DNA from 4 places in the Neobacillus sp. DFD-2R genome. Region 2 is predicted to be linked to each of the others. Evidence: riboswitches for the same ligand, from Rfam matches in the RefSeq annotation. Region 2 holds a riboswitch; each other region holds the start of a gene.
The links. A riboswitch is a leader RNA that binds a small molecule or an ion and turns the genes downstream of it on or off. The one in region 2 is predicted to bind thiamine pyrophosphate.

Region 1 (3,176 bases), 340 kb from region 2:
ATTGTTAATTTTTCTTTGTAAGTGATGGATCTTCTGATGTAAGATTTCTACTTCTTCCTTTAATTTCTTTATCTCATTGAAATTACTATTATCGATAAATCTTTGATCCATCATTTACAAATTCCTCTGCCTTTTGTTTCATTCCCTCTTCAATGGCTAATTCCTCACCTGGTTGATCTCCATTTGCCATTCCGCGAATATCATGAGAAATTCTCATTGAACAAAACTTTGGTCCGCACATCGAACAAAAATGAGCAGTTTTTGCTCCTTCAGCCGGAAGAGTTTCATCATGGTATTCTCTTGCCCGTTCCGGGTCTAATGAGAGATTGAATTGGTCCTCCCATCTGAATTCGAAGCGAGCTTTCGATAAGGCATTGTCACGAACTTGTGCACCTGGGTGTCCTTTGGCTAAATCAGCTGCATGAGCGGCAATTTTATAGGCAATAACACCATCGCGGACATCATCCTTATTTGGAAGGCCTAAATGTTCTTTTGGTGTAACATAACATAGCATAGCTGTTCCGAACCAGCCGATCATTGCAGCACCAATGGCTGATGTAATATGATCATATCCTGGAGCAATATCGGTTGTTAATGGTCCTAATGTGTAAAAAGGTGCTTCTTTGCAAATCTCCATTTGCTTATCAACGTTTTCTTTAATCATATGCATCGGCACATGCCCGGGACCTTCGATCATTACTTGAACATCATGCTTCCAAGCAATTTCAGTTAATTCGCCCAATGTTTCAAGTTCAGCAAACTGCGCTTCATCATTGGCATCAGCTATGCTTCCGGGACGCAATCCATCCCCTAGTGAAACAGAAATATCATATTGCTTCAGAATTTTACAAATTTCTTCAAAGTGAGTATAAAGGAAGTTCTCTTGATGATGAGCTAAGCACCATTGTGCCAAAATCGAGCCGCCTCTGGAGACAATTCCCGTTGTTCGTTTGGCTGTTAATGGAATATATCGTAATAAAACACCGGCATGTATCGTAAAGTAATCGACCCCTTGTTCCGCCTGTTCAATTAGCGTATCACGATAAACTTCCCAGGTTAAATTCTCGGCAATTCCATTCACCTTTTCAAGTGCCTGATAGATTGGCACAGTTCCAACCGGAACAGGGGAATTGCGGATGATCCATTCTCTTGTCGTATGAATATTTTTCCCAGTTGATAAATCCATGATGTTATCGGCACCCCATCGAGTTGCCCATGTCATCTTTTCAACCTCTTGCTCAATGGAGGAAGTAACAGCTGAATTCCCAATGTTCGCATTAATTTTCACATGAAATTTGCGTCCAATTATCATTGGTTCACTTTCAGGATGGTTTATATTTGCCGGTATAATTGCTCTGCCTCGGGCAACCTCGTCACGAACAATCTCGGGATCGATATTTTCACGAATCGCGATGTACTCCATTTCAGGAGTAATAATGCCTTTTTTAGCATAGTGCATTTGCGTGACATTTTTTCCTTCTTTTGCACGTAGAGGTGTTTTATTAAGATTAGGAAACCATTCAAGGTTTGCACGTTCATCACCTTCAAGGTATCCGTTATCTTTAGGTTTTATTTCTCTGCCTTCATACGTCTCAACATCATTACGTTCGAGAATCCATTTCTTCCGTAACGCTGGAAGTCCTTTTCTAATATCGATATGGTAATTTGAATCTGTGTATGGGCCGCTTGTATCGTAGACCCGGATTGGTGCATTTTCTTCTTCTCCAAAACTAGTTTCTGTTCGACTTAACTCAATTTCTCTCATTGGAACCTTAATATCTGATCGTGATCCCTCAACATAAACTTTTTTACTTCCCGTAAATTGTGATTTTAACTCAATGTTCACTTCTGCTTGCTTTTGCATGAAACTTCCTCCTTAAAATGGGTAGATTTTTCGATCAGGAAAGTAACAGCATAGTTCATTACAAGCAGCCTTTCGGACAAACGTGTAAATGAATGACAATAAAAAAAAGGTTCTGTTTACACAGAACCTGATTAATCGTCAAAAAGTAGTGGCGTGTTCACAAAATTAAGACGACGCCTTCGAAACTACTTCCCTACGCTGGTATCATCCAGATCAGGTTCAAAGGGTCAAAGAATTTTACGCATTCTTTTCTCAGTCCGAGCCATCGGACCCCCCTAGTAGAGCTATTGAATTTAATTATGTAACTTTAGGTTTGATAATAACATAGTGTTCATTATTTTGAAAGTTTTAATTTTAAATATGGGCGTTTTTTCCTATAGAATGCTTTATTTTTTTGATTCGTCCGGTTCAAAAACACCACATTGATGTAACGAGGTTAAAAGTTGTTTTATTTGAATTAATTCCCCTTCGATTCGATGAAGGTGACTCTGCATATCATCAATTTCCTGTTCAGCTTTATAATTTATTGCAAAATCAATAATGGATTCGTGTTTATCACGGGAAGCCTGCCTATTCTGACTCATCATGATGACAGGGGCTTGAAAGGCAGCAATAAAGGATAAGCATAAATTCAATAAGATAAAGGGTGGTTCATCGAAATGAATATGCTTGGTAAACGCAATCGTATTCCAGACTATCCAAACGGTAAGAAATACTCCAAACCAAATAATAAATTTCCAACTACCGCCGAATTTAGCAATTTTGTCTGCAAGTCGGTCTGCTTTCGTTGTTCGTTTTACATATTCTTCGTCAAGATGAGTCATTATGCTGCTTTCGTAGTTATCCACTAATCGATCAATGCGTTGTGCATCATTTTTATTAATTTCAATATCAAAACCTTGAATAATTGAGGCATCGTCTTTAATTTCAGGCTTCACATAAAAAATCTTCCTTTTATCCATTGTTCTCATTCCTTCTACAAATAAAAGCTTTGTTAGGTGATTAAGTTTTAACCATATATCTTTAAATGTGAAATTAAATTCCTTTAACAGGCTTATCCCAACAGCCATCCCGATATTTTAAAAAATTGGGACTGTTAAACTAAATGCGAATCCGGCGCAAATATATGTACCCAAAAAGGGGCTCTGATGTATCCCCGATTATAATAATTCTGTCAATTAACAGGAAAAATAATGATCCAATCAGCAACCCACCTTTTCAATTGCAGATAAATATAGCATGCTCGCGATGGCAATAAAATATTGGAACACAATTCCGGTACCGGCTGCCGGTAAACAAATATTTCATATTT
Region 2 (3,176 bases):
GTTGTGCAAAAATTGGCTAATGCCTATGTAAAAACACTGAAATGGATGAGTACCCATACTCCTGAAGAAATTGCCGATAAAATGCCGGAGGAGTACTATGCAGGTGATAAAGCCGTATATATCCAGGCCCTTAAAGGTCAGCTTCCAATGTTCACAACTGATGGAAAAATGCCTGCAGGGGTTCCGGAAAATGTTCAGAAAATTCTCTCTGCCTTTAAACCGGCTGTAAAGAGTGTCGATCTTAGCCAGACATATACAAACAAATTTGTTGATAAAGTGAAGTAATGATTTTCATATGACCGGGTGCCGCTTGCTGCGGCCCCGGTTTTATGGTGAAAAAGGCAACTTTTTGTTAAAACCAGGCCAAAGGATTTACCCTTTTATTAAAGGGTAAATATTTCGGTCTTAAGCAGCTAAATATGGGATTTATGCTGGTTGTGTTACTATAGTACTTAATCGTAGAAAATCGAGGTGTTTACATGAAAATAGAAGTTTGGTCTGATTTCGCTTGTCCTTTTTGTTATATTGGGAAGCGCAGGTTAGAGGAAGCGCTGGATCAATTTCCACATAAGGATCAGGTAGAAGTGGAATTTAAAAGCTTTGAGCTCGATCCAAATTCACCAAAGAATATCGATAAAAATATGCACGAAGTATTAGCAGCAAAATATGGTATGAGTCTTGAACAAGCTAAACAAGCAAATCAAAATGTTGGGCAGCAGGCTGCCGGAGTGGGATTAACCTACCACTTTGACACGATGAAACCAACGAATACCTTTGATGCCCATCGTTTGACAAAATTTGCGAAAACGTATGGGAAAGAAGCAGAAGTTACTGAAAAGCTGCTTTATGCATACTTTACTGAATCAAAGCACATCGGGGATTACGATACCTTGGCAGATATCGCAGAAGCTGCAGGCATTGACCGTGATGAAACATTAAAGATGCTGCAGGATAAAAACGCCTATGCAAATGATGTTCGGATTGATGAATCAATTGCACAACAATATGGCATTGGCGGCGTACCTTATTTTGTTATAAATCAAAAATACGCAATTTCCGGTGCACAACCGACTGCAACATTCAATGGTGCGCTCCAACAAGTGTGGCAAGAGGAATCTGCCTCACCGGTGTTGCAGAACCTTTCATCAGAGAATGCAGAAGATGCAAGCTGTGCGGATGGCAGCTGTGTGATTCCGGAACGAAAAGAGTAATATTACTTTACATTTTCTAATTCTGTGCTATAGTTTTACTATATTTTGAACTTTATATGTTGATCGACTCACACTAGGGGGGCCTTTGGCTGAGATGGAACTTTGTTCTAGACCCTTTGAACCTGATCTGGATGATACCAGCGGAGGGAAGTGGAACGAATCATTTATGTCAGCCTCATTTAATTTGACATTAATCTTCAAACCACTCATTTCTCCGAAAGTGAGTGGTTTTTATTTTGCAATTAAGGGGAAAGAAAAATGAGAGCGATATCTGAAGATTTGTCACAAAAGATTTCGGATCAAGTGGAAGCAAAAAAAGAAGAATTGATTGAATTACTGACAAAACTAATTGCGTTTCCAACAGTAAGCCCTCCTGCACGTAATACAAATGATGTGCAGGAAGTCATTAAAGAATACTTGGAAGATTTGGGATTTAAAACCGATAAGTGGGATGTGTACCCTGGTGACCCCAATGTTGTCGGCGTTTTAAAAGGAGAAGCATCTGATCAATATAATAGTTTAATTATCAACGGTCATATGGATGTCGCCGAGGTTGGTGATGATAAAGAGTGGGATGAATCACCGTTTACCACTTATATCAAAGATTCTTATATTTATGGACGCGGTGTTGCCGACATGAAGGGCGGAATAGCAGCATCGCTAATGGCTATTAAACTATTAAAAGAACTTGGTATCACGCTTAAAGGAGATCTTCAATTTCAGTCGGTCATCGGCGAAGAAGTGGGAGAAGCGGGAACCCTTGATTGTACCGAAAAAGGATATACAGCCGATTATGCTGTAGTCGTCGATACTAGTGACTTACATATCCAAGGACAGGGCGGCGTCATTACAGGTTGGATTACAATTCAAAGTAAAGAAACCTATCACGATGGCTTGCGCAGGAAGATGATACATGCGGGTGGCGGTGTTAAGGGTGCCAGTGCAATTGAGAAAATGATGAAAATCATTTCGGGGCTTCAGGAGCTTGAACGGCATTGGGCTGTAACGAAAAGCTATGAAGGCTTCGAACCTGGAAGCAATACCATTAATCCTGCTGTAATTGAAGGAGGCAGGCATGCCGCTTTTGTTGCCGATCGCTGTGCGCTCTGGATCACGGTTCATTTTTATCCGAATGAAGATTACGAAGCGGTTATCAAGGAAATTGAACAGCATATTCATGCGGTGGCTGAAGCCGATCCGTGGTTGCGAGATAATCCGCCGCAATTCACGTGGGGTGGAAAATCGATGATTGAGGATCGGGGTGAGATTTTCCCTTCATTAGAAATTGATCCTGAGCACCCGGGTACGCTTCTGTTAGCAGATTCATTTGAAAAATTGTTAACGCAAAAGCCAAACATAGGAATGTCTCCAACTGTTACCGATGCAGGTTGGCTTGGACGGGCAGGAATTCCAACGGTCATATTTGGGCCTGGAAAATTAGAGGATGCCCATGCCGTCAATGAAAAAGTTGAAATCAGGCAATTAGTAGATTTTACAAAAGTATTAGCCGTTTTTATTGCTGAATGGTGCAATACTACCAGGAATGAGGCAAAAAAATGAAGTTTACAGAATTTCTTTTTGAAAAAGTAACGGGAATTTGGGAGAAAACCCATCTGCATCCTTTTGTAGTGGGGATGGGCACTGGGGAATTGCCTGTTGAATCATTTATCCGTTACATGAAACAGGATTATGTGTTTTTAATTGATTATTCCAGGCTTTTTGCTTTAGGTGCCGTAAAGGCAAAAGACCTCGAAACGATGGCTGCTTTTGCAAGGCTGCTGCATGAGACCTTGCACGGAGAAATGGAGCTGCACCGTCGATATGCTGAACGGTTTGGAATTACCCATCAGCAGTTGGAGGAAACAAAGCCTACCCCGATTAATTTAGCCTATACACGCTACATGCTGAATGTCGCGCAGAATGGGTCTCTGGAAGAATTGATCTCAGCGTTGCTTCCTTGTATGT
Region 3 (3,176 bases), 1.4 Mb from region 2:
GAACGAGGGAGGGATATCAAGAGGAATTATTGTTGACTTGAATACAAGTAATCTTTATACATGGAAAACACCGATGGGAGTGATCTCTGATCTTACTTTTTCACCCGATAACCAAAAATTAGCCTATGTTTTTAATGGGCCTGAACATCCTTCTGATATTTGGGAGCTTGAGATTAAGCCAATTTACACAAAACGACTTACCTCCTCCATCCGGTCACAGGGTTTGGAAAATAAATTGGTTACCCCGGAGCTAATAACCTATAAATCTTTTGACAATCTTCATGTTCCAGCCTTTTTTTACAAGCCGAAAAATACTTCAAAAAAACACCCGGTTGTCATCTATGTACATGGTGGTCCTGAAAGCCAAATTCGTGCCGTTTATAATCCTGTCCTGCAATACTTCCTGAGCATTGGCTTTGCAGTTTGTACTCCGAATGTTCGTGGCAGTACCGGGTACGGAAAGACGTATACCCACCTTGATGATGTTAGAAAAAGAATGGATTCCGTTAAAGATTTGGTATCGTTAGTAGATTGGCTAAAAGCAGAGGGGAGCGTTGACCAACGTAAAATAGCGATCATGGGGGGCAGTTATGGAGGATTTATGGTTCTGGCAGCTATCAGCCATTTTCCTCAATTATGGTCCGCAGCGATTGATATTGTGGGGATTTCAAGTTTTAGAACCTTTCTTAAAAATACAAATCCATGGCGTCAAAAACTTCGGGAGTTTGAATATGGAACGATTGAAAAGGATGGAGCGTTTTTTGATCAAATTGACCCATTAAACCATACCGATAAAATTATATGCCCTCTTATGGTTTTTCATGGTGCAAACGATCCGCGTGTCCCAATTGAAGAATCCGAACAAATAGTAAATAAATTAAAGGAAAGAAACCATGCAGTAAAGTACTTCCGTTTTGAAGATGAAGGCCATTCCTTCGAAAAACTAAAAAATAAAATTTTTACGTACACGAAGGTGGCCGATTTCCTCGAACAATATATCGGAAATTAATTTTAGCAATCAATGAAATATAGAGGGCTTTATTAAACTAAAGGAAACCCGCCACTTTAGTAAGTGGCGGGTTTTAGTAACGCGTAAATATAAGATTAGGCCCTTTCTTGCAGCCATTCAAATTAATTCATTGAATTATCTAACAAAAAATCCCCTTTTGGCAAGGTAATAATCTTTCCACCAATTTGCACATGAATGGTATCGTTAAATATGGCCTTCACGATTCCTTTTAATGAAATGGTTGAATTAACATCAATTTTTTTCGTTTCAGAATTGGTTGTCAAATTATTCACACCTTCCAAAGTTAGATATGACAATATAATAAAGGATGAAAAACAAATAATTCGAGAAATAGAAATACGCAAAAAATAGTAATAATTCATCTTATGATACTAACTTGTGAATGTTTCTTTTTTATGAAACAATTAATGACTGCTTCACCTTCCTTTTTACACAATATAATTCGGAAAAATGATCTTAAATTCCTGCCTATCCCTCTTGAAACTTAGAAAAATATTTTTTGAATTCTGCACTGGGCTGGCATCTTTAAATGCTTCCGGTATAATAGTGAGGGAAATAAAATGGATACAATGAAATGTAGGGGGACCGGTGTTGCCGGTTGAGATATCGTTCTTAAGACGTAGACCCTTGGAACCTGATCTGGTTGATACCGGCGGAGGGAACATATTCTTAAACAATTGATTGTTTGTTAATATGCACTCAGGTTGCTAAAACCTGGGTGCATTATTTGTTTAGGTCTTGTTTTATTCAAAAATGTTAACAACATTACGTCTATCAGGTTGTTTCTTGTTTACGTTTTGTTTCTGTTACATCCGGATGTTATCCGGAAGAGATATTATTTTTTAACATATGGGGGCTTTAAAAATGAAAAAGTGGTTCGTTCTATTATTATCTGTTTTTCTTATTGCCGGTTGCAGCAGTAAAAAGGAGACAAATACTTCGAAGGGGAATACTAAACAACTGAAAAAGATTTCTGTTGTTCTGGATTGGACCCCGAACACCAATCATACTGGATTATATGTAGCGAAAGAAAAAGGTTATTTTAAAGATCAAGGGTTAGATGTAGATATTATCATGCCTGGTCAAGCCGGTACGGATCAGCTGGTGGCTTCGGGAAAGGCCAATTTTGGGGTTGGCTATCAGGAAGCGATCACTCAGGCCCGCATCCAGGGTGTACCACTGGTATCGATTGCGGCTGTCATTCAGCATAATACATCCGGCTTTGCATCACCTGCTGCCAAAAATATCAAATCTCCAAAGGATTTTGTAGGAAAAACCTATGGCGGCTGGGGCTCACCGGTTGAAAAATCTGTTATTGATTCTTTAATGAAAAAAGAAAATGCCGATGTCAATAAGGTAACAATTATTAATACGGGAGACACCGACTTTTTTACCGCGATTAAAAAGAATGTTGACTTTGCCTGGATTTATTACGGCTGGACAGGTGTAGAAGCTGAGCTTCGCAATGAAAAAATTAACATGATTTACTTAACGGATTATTCCGATAAGCTCGACTATTACACGCCTGTTTTGGAAACAAATGAAAATATGATTGCAAAAGACCCCGGAACAGTAAAAGCGTTCTTAAAGGCAGTAACAAAGGGCTATCAGTATGCGATTAAAAATCCTGACCAAGCGGCTGATATCCTTATTAAAGCGGCCCCGGATTTAGATCCAAAGCTTGTGAAAGCGAGCCAAAAATGGTTATCACCGAAATATCAGGACGATGCGAAGCAATGGGGGATCCAAAAGAAGATGGTTTGGGAAAACTACGCTTCTTGGATGTATGACCATAAACTTCTTGATAAAAAATTAGATGCGAATAAAGCATTTACGAATGAATTTTTACCAAAATAGGAGGTTATCAAAATGGCCAATGCATTGATCAGCATTCAAATATTACCGAAAACAAAAGACGGAGAAGATGTTATCCCGTATGTGGATGAAGCAATTCGCGTAATCGATGAATCGGGAGTGAAATATGAAGTCCATCCATTAGAAACGACGATGGAGGGCGAGCTTGAGCACTTATTTCGTATTATCGCTGCAATGAATGAACGAATGATTGAAATCGGAAGCCGTAATGTGATTTCCCAAGTGAAAATACTGTACCAACCAAGCGGAATTACTATGGACCAATTGACGG
Region 4 (3,176 bases), 500 kb from region 2:
TACTTTGATGTTCCATCCTTGTTAAAATCTCTCCATTTATTTCGACGACAACCACTTTATCATGAATTTGGTAATGCTTTAGTACGTCTGAAACAAATACAATATTTTCGGGTAAAAGTATATTTTCGCCGTTCAGTTGTACGTTCATATTCCACCTCCTATTGAACCGCTTTGCAATGTCTATCCAAGCGAAAAGCAGAGAGCGTTTTATCATCTGTTAAATTTCGGTCCATCAATGCAGCTACTAGTTTCCCTGTAAGAGGGCTTAGTAAAATCCCATTTCGAAAATGTCCTGCTGCAACAAACAAACCCTTCCAAATTGGATGTTCACCAATGTATGGGTTCCCATCACCGGTTTGCGGCCTAATTCCTGCCCAAACCCGCTCCCATTTTGCGTCCTTAATCTGTGGAACCAGCTGAACAGCTCTTTCTACTAATGTCGTAATTCCTCCGGCCGTTACCCTGTTATCAACTGTATTTTCCACCATTGTAGCACCGATATAAATTTCACCATTTCGTTTAGGTACTAAATAACAACGTTTATCGGAAAAAATCGTAGTGTTAATAATCGGCTTTTCAGTCATGACTGAAAAGCATTCCCCTTTGACAGGATAAACATTAATTTCCAACCCGGTTTCGTGCATTAATTTGGCAGCCCAAGCTCCTGTCGCAATGACAACCTGTTCACAATTAATTACACCTTTTGTTGTTTTTACCCCTTTGACTTGCCCGTGTTCATAAATAAATGAAAGGACTTCAGTATACTCATGAATTTCTGCGCCAAAATGTACTGCTGCTTTAGCAAATGCATATGTTAATTTAGCGGCTTGGACATGCCCATCATTTGGAAGGTACATCCCTCCGGTAACACTGGAAGATAGAGCAGGTTCCATTTCTTGTAATTCCTTTGAATCAAGCCATTTGATGCTAGGATCCCACCTCCGTTGAAACGTGACTTGTTTTTTTAATTCCAGGGCTATTTCCTCTGATTCAGCAATTTTTAACATCCCTTTATTAACAAATTCGATATCGATGCCGGCATATTCAAGCATCTCGTTCGAAATAGATGAAAACATTGCCTGGCTTTTTAAAGCTAATTGGAAAAATGGACCGTCTTTTTCGATTTCCGCTTGTGCTGCCAGCATTCCGGCAGCGGCACTGGATGCCTGACAAGCTAAACGTTCCTTCTCAAGAACAATTACTTTTCTCCCCATTTTTGCAAGTTGATATGCAATAGAGGACCCAATTATTCCTCCCCCGACAATTGCCACATCAAATGAATTTTTCACTTTACACATCTCCATCTTTTAATTCATTTTGGTAAGACCTTACAGCTGCTAATGGATCGTGGGCTTCTAATATTCCGGACATAACCGCGATGCCCTTAGCGCCGGCGGAAATTACATGTCTAGTATTCTCTGGTGTAATGCCGCCAATGGCAATGACAGGAAGGTCAAGTAGTCCTGTTAGCCTTTTAAATTCTTCTAAACCTCTAGGTAATAATCCCGGTTTTGATTTTGTAGAAAAGACGTGACCATAAAGCACATAATCAGCACCACTCTGTAATGCTTTTTGTCCTTCTTCCAAGGAGTGGATAGAACATCCGAGCAAAAGCCCGGGAAAATTTGTTTTTATAATTGAAGGATCTAAACTATGTGATGCTAATTGAACTCCTGCTGCACCTGTAACGAAGGCAACATCCACACGGTCATTAATAATAATCTTTGATAATGGTATGTTTCTTTCTGTGAAAAGCTGGACTGCTTGATAGATTTCCTGTGCAGATTTTTGTTTTTCTCGTATATGAATTGCCGTTATATATGGGTGAATCTCCATTAAAATTTCACTTAGTTTATCCATCGGCATTTTGCCATTGGATACAATATGTAGTTCTTTTAAACTATTTAAAATTTGAGTCACCCCTTTAGTAATATTCTGCTTATCCTTAAAATAAATCTGAAAAACAAAAAACCACTTTCTTTTTGTAAAGAAAGTGGTTGAAAATTTGAAATGAAAAGGCCTTCATTTGTCAAACGTCTAGTTTTCCACTTCCCTACGCTGGTATAATCCAGATCAGGTCCTTAGAGTCCCGAAGTAGTACTTCAATCTCAGCCTTTTAAAAAGGCACCCCTAGCGGATAAGCATCACATATTAATTTGTAGAATTCACCTTACATCTATAATAGTAGCGCCTTTATTGTAAATGTCAATTGATTTATTGTTCTGTGCAATAAAAATTGATAATTTCCATTAGCCGGACATCGGGCATAAAATATGTCCCCCGATTTGGCTAGCGCTTTCATCATACTTGTTGACGGTTTTCATTGCTTGAATGTTGTTTCTATTCTAAAATAAGATATAGTAATGTGTTAGAATTTTTTTGCAATTAGAAATTCTGTTGTTGGGAGGCGAGATTTATGGGTTTAAAAGAGATGAAGAATCAAACATTTCCAAGAAATCATATTGATGAATGGGAAAAAAAGGCTGAGGAATCCATCAAAGGAAAATCGGTTGAATCACTGAAATCCTCAACATATGAAAACATACTTTTGAAACCGCTTTATTTCCAAGAAGATGAAAAATCGATAGCTGCTTATCCGGGTGGTTCCGATTTTAGAAGAGGAATTTTTCCGCTTGGTTATATCACGAATAAATGGAAGGTTGCCCAGCGAATACCATATACAACAATAACAGAGTTAGAGGAAAAGCTTGAACAGGCATTAAATAGAGGTCAAACGGTTATTTCGTTTGAATTAACAAAACAGTTATTTGAAACGAATGAGCTTCTATTAAATCTATTAAAAGACTATTTTCATAAATATCCCTTCGCAATAAATGCTTGTGAAATGCAGCCGGACATATTATCAGTCTTGGTAAAACTGACAGAAAATCAATGTGATGGCTCAAGTGTGACAGGATACATAGCATCAGATCCGCTTTCAACATTTGTAATAGACGGATTTCTTCCGGAAAACGACGATATCTATTTTGCTGAATGGTCAGAAACGCTTAAGCAGGCACATAAAAAACTCCCCAATTTACAGACTGTTCTAATCAATACATCTCCATACCATAATGGGGGAGCAAATGCCGTTCAGGAGCTTGGAATTGCAGCTGCCACAGGGGTATTTTATCTTCAGCAGTTACTTGAAAACAAACTGAATCTTGAACAAGCAC

Region 1: another riboswitch for thiamine pyrophosphate. It lies ahead of thiC (phosphomethylpyrimidine synthase ThiC); the one in region 2 lies ahead of AC3ANV_RS10770 (acetylornithine deacetylase).
Region 3: another riboswitch for thiamine pyrophosphate. It lies ahead of AC3ANV_RS17835 (ABC transporter substrate-binding protein); the one in region 2 lies ahead of AC3ANV_RS10770 (acetylornithine deacetylase).
Region 4: another riboswitch for thiamine pyrophosphate. It lies ahead of tenI (thiazole tautomerase TenI); the one in region 2 lies ahead of AC3ANV_RS10770 (acetylornithine deacetylase).

What each region holds. Positions count from the first base shown of each region.
Region 1 is NZ_CM173228.1:2,486,163-2,489,338, reverse strand. Features, by position in the region: gene thiC (phosphomethylpyrimidine synthase ThiC) at 89-1,864, opposite strand; TPP riboswitch at 2,038-2,151, opposite strand; gene AC3ANV_RS12435 (DUF1003 domain-containing protein) at 2,251-2,826, opposite strand.
Region 2 is NZ_CM173228.1:2,142,311-2,145,486, forward strand. Features, by position in the region: gene AC3ANV_RS10760 (ABC transporter substrate-binding protein) at 1-285, shown strand, start outside; gene AC3ANV_RS10765 (DsbA family oxidoreductase) at 480-1,211, shown strand; TPP riboswitch at 1,277-1,377, shown strand; gene AC3ANV_RS10770 (acetylornithine deacetylase) at 1,470-2,771, shown strand; gene tenA (thiaminase II) at 2,768-3,176, shown strand, end outside.
Region 3 is NZ_CM173228.1:3,570,034-3,573,209, reverse strand. Features, by position in the region: gene AC3ANV_RS17845 (S9 family peptidase) at 1-1,009, shown strand, start outside; gene AC3ANV_RS17840 (hypothetical protein) at 1,132-1,293, opposite strand; TPP riboswitch at 1,599-1,708, shown strand; gene AC3ANV_RS17835 (ABC transporter substrate-binding protein) at 1,895-2,887, shown strand; gene AC3ANV_RS17830 (thiamine-binding protein) at 2,900-3,176, shown strand, end outside.
Region 4 is NZ_CM173228.1:1,638,962-1,642,137, forward strand. Features, by position in the region: gene thiS (sulfur carrier protein ThiS) at 1-148, opposite strand, end outside; gene thiO (glycine oxidase ThiO) at 159-1,298, opposite strand; gene tenI (thiazole tautomerase TenI) at 1,291-1,920, opposite strand; TPP riboswitch at 2,034-2,142, opposite strand; gene AC3ANV_RS08040 (methylmalonyl-CoA mutase family protein) at 2,417-3,176, shown strand, end outside.